Linked DNA regions of Victivallis lenta. The main gene of each other region encodes a partner of the protein of the gene in region 2 in a complex. Links are inferred from orthologs where the notes say so. Each region holds a gene or a part of one and is shown on either strand. Other genes may lie near its edges. The genes, in order: dnaN and dinB.

What was found.
Region 1: the proteins of dinB (region 2) and dnaN are in contact, whole or in part, in a solved structure (PDB 1OK7), measured with the Escherichia coli proteins. The link is inferred for Victivallis lenta from one-to-one orthologs.

Annotation. Positions count from the first base shown.
Region 1 is NZ_VUNS01000003.1:175,467-178,746, forward strand. Bases 302-3,264 are described here. They hold dnaN (DNA polymerase III subunit beta), read right to left. Parts: upstream 2,349-3,264; coding sequence 1,254-2,348; downstream 302-1,253. Other genes in these bases: recF (DNA replication/repair protein RecF), read right to left, coding at 302-1,240; FYJ85_RS04540 (D-sedoheptulose-7-phosphate isomerase), read left to right, coding at 2,919-3,264. Outside these bases: FYJ85_RS04525 (radical SAM protein), read right to left, coding at 1-152; more of recF, read right to left, coding at 176-301; more of FYJ85_RS04540, read left to right, coding at 3,265-3,280. UniProt on the Escherichia coli protein: Confers DNA tethering and processivity to DNA polymerases and other proteins. Acts as a clamp, forming a ring around DNA (a reaction catalyzed by the clamp-loading complex) which diffuses in an ATP-independent manner freely and bidirectionally along dsDNA.
Region 2 is NZ_VUNS01000014.1:104,144-107,459, reverse strand. The notes cover bases 194-3,192. They hold dinB (DNA polymerase IV), read right to left. Parts: upstream 2,229-3,192; coding sequence 1,158-2,228; downstream 194-1,157. Other genes in these bases: FYJ85_RS13340 (APC family permease), read right to left, coding at 2,580-3,192; FYJ85_RS13345 (hypothetical protein), read right to left, coding at 2,221-2,583; FYJ85_RS13355 (alpha/beta hydrolase family protein), read right to left, coding at 194-1,085. Also shown: more of FYJ85_RS13355, read right to left, coding at 1-193; more of FYJ85_RS13340, read right to left, coding at 3,193-3,316. UniProt on the Escherichia coli protein: Poorly processive, error-prone DNA polymerase involved in translesion repair and untargeted mutagenesis. Copies undamaged DNA at stalled replication forks, which arise in vivo from mismatched or misaligned primer ends.

The DNA.
Region 1 (3,280 bases), on a different replicon or contig from region 2:
TACTCCCGGCGTTCGAGCGTCAGCTCCGTCGTCGCTTTTGCTTCGCAATAGATGCAGTCGAGCGAGCAGGTCTTAGGGCGAACCAGATCCACTCCGAGAGAGACACCGAGGCGGCGGGAAGCCACCGGCCCGAACACATATTTTCTGATCATCTCACCACCATTTGTTCTTATCGTTACCGTTTCCCGAGCCGTCCGGCAAGCGGAATCTCCTCCGCATCCCTGAAATAAGGCAAAGCGGGAAACTCGGTAAATGTGAAAAACTGCTGATCCGCTCCCGATATCGCATCGAAAAAACGGTTTTTATTCGCTTCATCCAGTTCGCCCGTTACATCATCGACCAGAACCGCCACTTTTTCGGATGCCGAACGCCGAACCAGATTGAATTCGGCCAGCTTCAGCAGCAGAGAGATCATGCGGATCTGTCCGGTCGACCCATAATGACGCAGCTGGCGGCCGTCCAGATAGAATTCGAATTCGTCGAGCTGCGGACCGATGCCGGTACACGCCCGCAGCAGCTCCCTTTCCCGGTTCTTTTCCAGCAGAGCCAGATACTCCGACTCCGACTCCGGATAATCGAACCGGTACAGAATGCGGAATTCTCCGCCTCCGCGCTGCTTCAGAAGCGCATTGAGCTCCTGTTCGACCGATCCGGCATATTGCCGCCGCAATGCCGCAATCGACGGCGCATTGGCGGCAAGCTCCGGTTCGAACGCCGCGACGATGCTCCGGTTGACCGGCGGCTTCAACGCCCGGTTCCGCTGTGCCAGTGCCCGGCTGTAATCGGCCAGCCGGGTCAGGTAGGTGCTGTCCAGCGTCGAAATCAGCATATCGAAAAAACGACGGCGAAATGACGAACTTCCGCCGGCGATATTCCGGTCTTCCGGCACGAAAACAACGGCGCGGAATTCCCGGATGAATTCGCTTGAGCGACGAATCCGGCTGCTGCCGATCAGCGTCTCACGCCGGTTTCCGTGCTGGATGACCTTCAGCGTCTCGGGATAACCGCGCGAATGCACCCGGGCCGACAATTCGAAACCGCGGCTGCCGATCCGGGTCAGTTCCCGTCCCGACGCACTCCGGAACGAACGCAGGATACTCAGAAAATAGATGCTCTCAAGCAGATTCGTTTTACCGGTGCCGTTCGGACCGGTGAACACGACCTTCTCGCCGGAAAAGTGAAACTCGCCGCTTTCGCAGTTCCGAAAGTCGGCGAGATTCAGTTGTTCCAGCAGAAACACGGCCGCGCCGCACTTATTTTTTGCGAATCGGCATGATGACGTAGAGGAACCCTTCGTCGGCCTCGATCGCCACCGGATTCAGCGGATCGTTCAGCTTCATGCGGACACTCTCCGCATCGCAGTTGCGAAGCGGGTCCGCCAGGAACGCCGGATTGAACGAAACCTCGAACGGTTCACCTTCGAACGCGACTTCAACCATATCGCTGCCTTCGCCGACTTCGGTACTCGAGGCCTGCAGCCGGAGCTGGTTGTTTTCAAAACGCAGAATGATATAACTGCTCGAATCCGAAAGCACGAGCGAAACCGTTTCGATCTTGCCGAGGAACACCGAAGCCGGAACTTCGACCGAGCGGCTGAACGAAGCCGGAACCACCTGGCGGTAGTTCGGATAGTTGCCTTCGATCAGCTTCGTCGTAAGTTCGAAGTCATTGCCGACGAAACTGCACTGCTTGTCGCCGATCCGGATGGTCATCAGATCGTCGCCGTCCAGCAGGCGGCGCGTCTCCTGCGCCGCTTTCAGCGGAATGATCGCATCGCCGTCGCCGCCGGTGATCGATTCCGGCGTTTTCTCCTGCATGGCCAGCCGCTTGCCGTCGGTCGCCACCAGCGTGATCGTCGACTCGCGGGCACTCAGCAGCACGCCGGTCAGAACCTTGCGGGAATCATCGGCGCTGACCGCATAGGCGATCGAAGCGACCATTTTCTTGAATTCTCCCTCCTTGACCCGGATCTCCCGCTTCGCCTCGAACTGCTCCGCTGCCGGAAAATCCGCGGCGGCCAGACCGAGCAGCGTGAAATGGCTGGTTCCGCATTTCAGCTTGATGTGATCCTTGTCGTCGATATCGAACATGACGTCGGCGCCGACAAAGCAGCCGACCAGAGAAGCGAGTTTGCGCGCCGGCGCCGTGGAAACCCCCGGAACCTCGACCGCCGCTTCGATCTTCGTCGAAATTCTGATTTCAAGATCGGTCGTGGTCAGCGTGAGGACATTATCCTCCGCCTGCATGAGAACGTTGCCGAGAACCGGAAACATCGAACGGGATCCGATGATGCTCCCTACCCGCTGCAGCGCTTTCTGCAGTTTCTCGCGGTTGACGGTAAATTTCATTTTTCGAGTCTCCAGGATGATTTTCCATATTCTTGAATGATCATGACGGTAATTTACACCGGCAAATCTGAAAAAACAACTCCGAAATCGAGATTTTCAAATATTCTGTTCCGGCCGGAAAAACGTTTCCGCCGCGTCTCCGTGCATTTTTTCTCTCTCTATGTGTATTGAAAAGAAAAGAAGAAATTTATGGCAGCAGTAGAAGCGGCTCTTTTTTGTGAATAACTCTGCAATTGCCTGTAGTTAAAATAATTCACCTGTCTGTTTTTTGTGAACAACCGGGATGATAACGCCTCGAAAACCGGTGAAAAACAAAAGATCAACACTGAACTGACAATTTATTAACAGAAGATTGACAATATTGTCATCATGCCTGTAAAGCTGCGTATCGCCGTTTTGCTTCATACGCCGGATTGAAGAGGGGAAAGCGCCTTCTCCGGCTCCTGCGGAGTGTGATTGCTCCTAATCTGATAATTTTTGGAAGGGAGCGTTTGAAAAAAAGTTCCGTGCCGGTTATGTTATCTGGAATATGCCGGAACAGAAGAGATTTCCGGGAGGAAAGGATAAATCATGCGGAAAACGGTACAGCAGTTGATTGAACGCCGTCCGGAACTGCGGGGATGTGCGGATGCGATTGACCGGATGATCGATCTCGCCGGCGACACCTTCGCGCGCGGCGGAACTTTGTTTACCTGCGGCAACGGCGGCAGCGCCGCGGATGCCGATCATATCTGCGGCGAACTTCTGAAAGGGTTCCTCCAGCTGCGTCCGCTTGCGTCCGACATACAGGAAGCCTTCGGAAACCGGTTCGGCGATGAGGGCAGGGAGGCGGCCGGCAAATTGCAGAACGGACTTCGTGCCGTTTCCCTGCTGAGCCACCCGGGTTTTTCCAGTGCGTTTGCGAACGACGTCGATCCGGATCTGGTTTTTGC
Region 2 (3,316 bases):
GGCGCAGCGAAAAGCTCCGGTCCGGCCGACAGCTCTTCGACCTCCCCCGGGATTCCGGCCTCATCCATGAAAAACCGGTACATCGCCCGCCGGTTGCCGGGACCGTAGCCGTGGTCGCCCGGCTCGACGTGAAACGCCAGATGATCGCGCCCGCCGAGCAGTTCGTAGATTCTCCCGGTCTCGGCAACCGCCTCCTTCGTGCCGCGCGGATCGAAAAAGTCGTTGCCGCGCCCGAGGACCAGGCAGGGCGACGGCGCCCGGGTGATCAGGAAATCGGCCATCTCGATGCCGGCAGCCGCAATGCCGGGAACCGCCTGTTCGGCGTCCACCGGCAGCTCATTGTCGAAATTTCGGTGGAAGCTTGTGATGTAACACCCCGGCGCCGCCATGGTCAGACGGTCGTCAAGCGCCCAGAGGTAGGTCGAAAGCGTGCCGCCGCCGGAGTTGCCGGTCACTCCGACGCGGGAAGAATCCGCTTCGGGGCGGCTGAGCAGGTAATCGAGCCCGCGCATCGCATCCCAGACCCGCCAGAAAGCGAAATTGTCGCCGAACAGCCCGAGCATTTTGCCGAGCTGATTGTGCTCGTCACAGCACCGCTCCGAAAAACGGTCGCCCGGCGTACGGATGAACTGCAGCCGTTCCCCCTGCCCGGCCGGGTCCGGCAGCAGTACGATGAAACCGGCGCGGGCGAGCGTCCGGCAGAAAATCCGGTAGGGTTCGCTGCTCTTGCCGTTCTGCGAATGGCCGCACAGCCCGAGCACGGCCGGCAGTTTGCCATCGACCTTTCCGGCCGGGCGGAACAGCAGCGCCGAAGCGAGATAACACGGGCGCGGTTCATAAAGCACCGCCTCGGTCCGCACCCCGTCCGCCTCCTCGGAGGCCGTGACCCGGGCATAGAGCGGCGTGCGCTCTCCCGGCAGGTCGAATGCATCGCGGATCGACTGCCGCACCTGCGACACATAATGCCGCGCCTTCTGCGGCGAATCGACCGCAGCAAGGCGCGACTGCCGTTCCCGGCGAAGGCGCATGAACAACTCACCGTAATAATTCTGAAGCATGTCACTGTAAGCGGGCGGACGAATCATAATGAGCTCTCCTTTGCCATTCAAAATATCACGCCGCCGCAAAAAATCAAGGGGATTCCCCGCTGCGGCGGATCAAAAACGGAATTCCAGCTGTTCGAAACCGGGGTCCGGTTCGGGACCGGAGAAATTACCGACCGTGACGCCGAGCAGCCGGACCGGGCGGCTGGCCAGTTCGGTTTTCGCCGCGAGCCCGACCGCGATTTCTCCGATCTCCGCCCCGCCGCAGACCGGAACATGCAGCGAAAGCGAACGGGTCACCGTCTCGAAATTCTCGTATCTCACCTTGATCGTGACGGTTTTCCCTGCCAGATTCCGCGCCTGCAGGCGGCGGGCGACGCGCCGCGCCAGCTGCCGCAGCATGATCCGGAGCGCCCGCACGTCGGTGCAGTCCTCGGCCAGAGTGATCTCGTGACCGATCGATTTCGGTTCGTCCTCCACCTCGACCGGACGGTTGTCGATGCCGCGCACGATATTGTAATAGAAAAGGCCGGTCTTGCCGAACAGCGCCGAAAGCGTCGCGGCATCGAGCTGCCGCAAATCGCGCCCGGTCCGGATATTCATCCCGGTCAGCTTCGCGGCCGAAACCTTCCCGATACCGTGAAACTTCCCCACCGGCAGAGAATCGAGAAACTCCATCGCCCGCTCCGGCGGAATGACCGTAAGCCCGGCCGGTTTCTTCAGATCCGAGGCGATCTTGGCCAGGAATTTATTGTAGGAGACACCGGCGGAAGCGGTGAGGCCGGTCTTCAGGAAAATTTCCCGCTGGACCGCCCGCGCCAGCCGCGTCGCGCTCGATTCGCTCCGCTTGTTTTCGGTCACATCGAGATACGCCTCGTCGATCGAAACCGGTTCGACCAGGTCGGTCACGGAATAAAAAATTTCGCGAATCCGGGCCGACTCGTTCCGGTATTTTTTCATATCGACCTCAAGATAGACCGCCTGCGGACAGAGCCGCTGCGCCGTCCTCATCGGCATCGCGGAGTGGACTCCGAACGCGCGGGCTTCGTACGAGCAGGTGGAAACCACTCCGCGCCGCTCGGCCGAACCGCCGACGATGACCGGCAGCCCGCGCAGCCCGGGCCGGTCGCGCTGCTCGATAGAGGCGAAAAACGCATCCATATCGATATGAATGATCTTACGCATCCGCTCCTTCCCGCAGGACGAAAAAACGGCATTCGCCGGGGCTCAGCCGGAACTCGGCCGCGTCCCCCTGCGCCAGGTAACAGCCGGTGACCAGCTCACGCCCCGGCAGACTCCAGCGGACCGTCGCCCGTTCCCGCGCAAAAATCGCGGCGAAGCGGCTGTCGCCGATCCATTCAACGCCTGCCGGGACCGCAGCCGCATTCCGGAGCGGCCGGATGGAACGCTCCGCAACGGCGGCAATCGCCTGCGCCGCCGCCGCGGGAAGCCTCGGCAGCACCGTCCCGAGCGCGGCCCGGTCCCCCGCCGCCAGCGCAAGGGCCGCCTGTTCCCAGGCGTCTTTCCCGCGCAGGTTCATGCCAGCAGATCCGCCTCGCCGTTCGATACCACAAGGAAACAGGGCGGCATATTCTTCAGTTCCCGCTCAATCAGGTAATGGTTCACCATCTGGCGGCGCTCTTCGCGCGTATCGTACTCTTCAAACTCGATGAAAACAAGTTCGGCGTTGAAGGAGAAGCGCGGCAGCATGACATGGAGCTTCGCCCCGGGATCGATCCGGACGATCTCGGCGCTGATCCGCGCCTTGTCGAGCACGTGCCGGATCCGTTTCTCCTCCGCCTTCGAATCCATGAGAAAGATGCGCAGCACGCTCTTGCGCCAGCCCCGGTCCAGCTGGACCAGATAAGCGAGGATCGTGATCAGCGAGCCGCCCGCCTGGCTCTGCCACCAGATGTCGATCGTGCCGCCGTCGAACCGTTGCGGAATGAAGCTGCTCGACGCATTGGCCAGAACGATCGCATTCCGGTGAAAGTCGTTGACGATCATCTGCAGATGCCCGTAGAACGGCCGGACCCGCTCCCGCTGGTGCGGCCACCCCATCATGATGATGTTCGGCCGGATCGGGTCGAGCGAATGGCTCTGCAGCACGGTCTGCAGCGCGACGTCGAACTCCGGCGCCACCACCACGGTCGGGAACACCTGCCATTCGCGCTCCCGGATCAGGCCGCGCAGCTCCCGCAGCCGGTCGGTGCGCAGCTTGCCGAAATCATGGCGGTCTTCCAGCTCAATGATCTGAATCATGCTGAGGATGC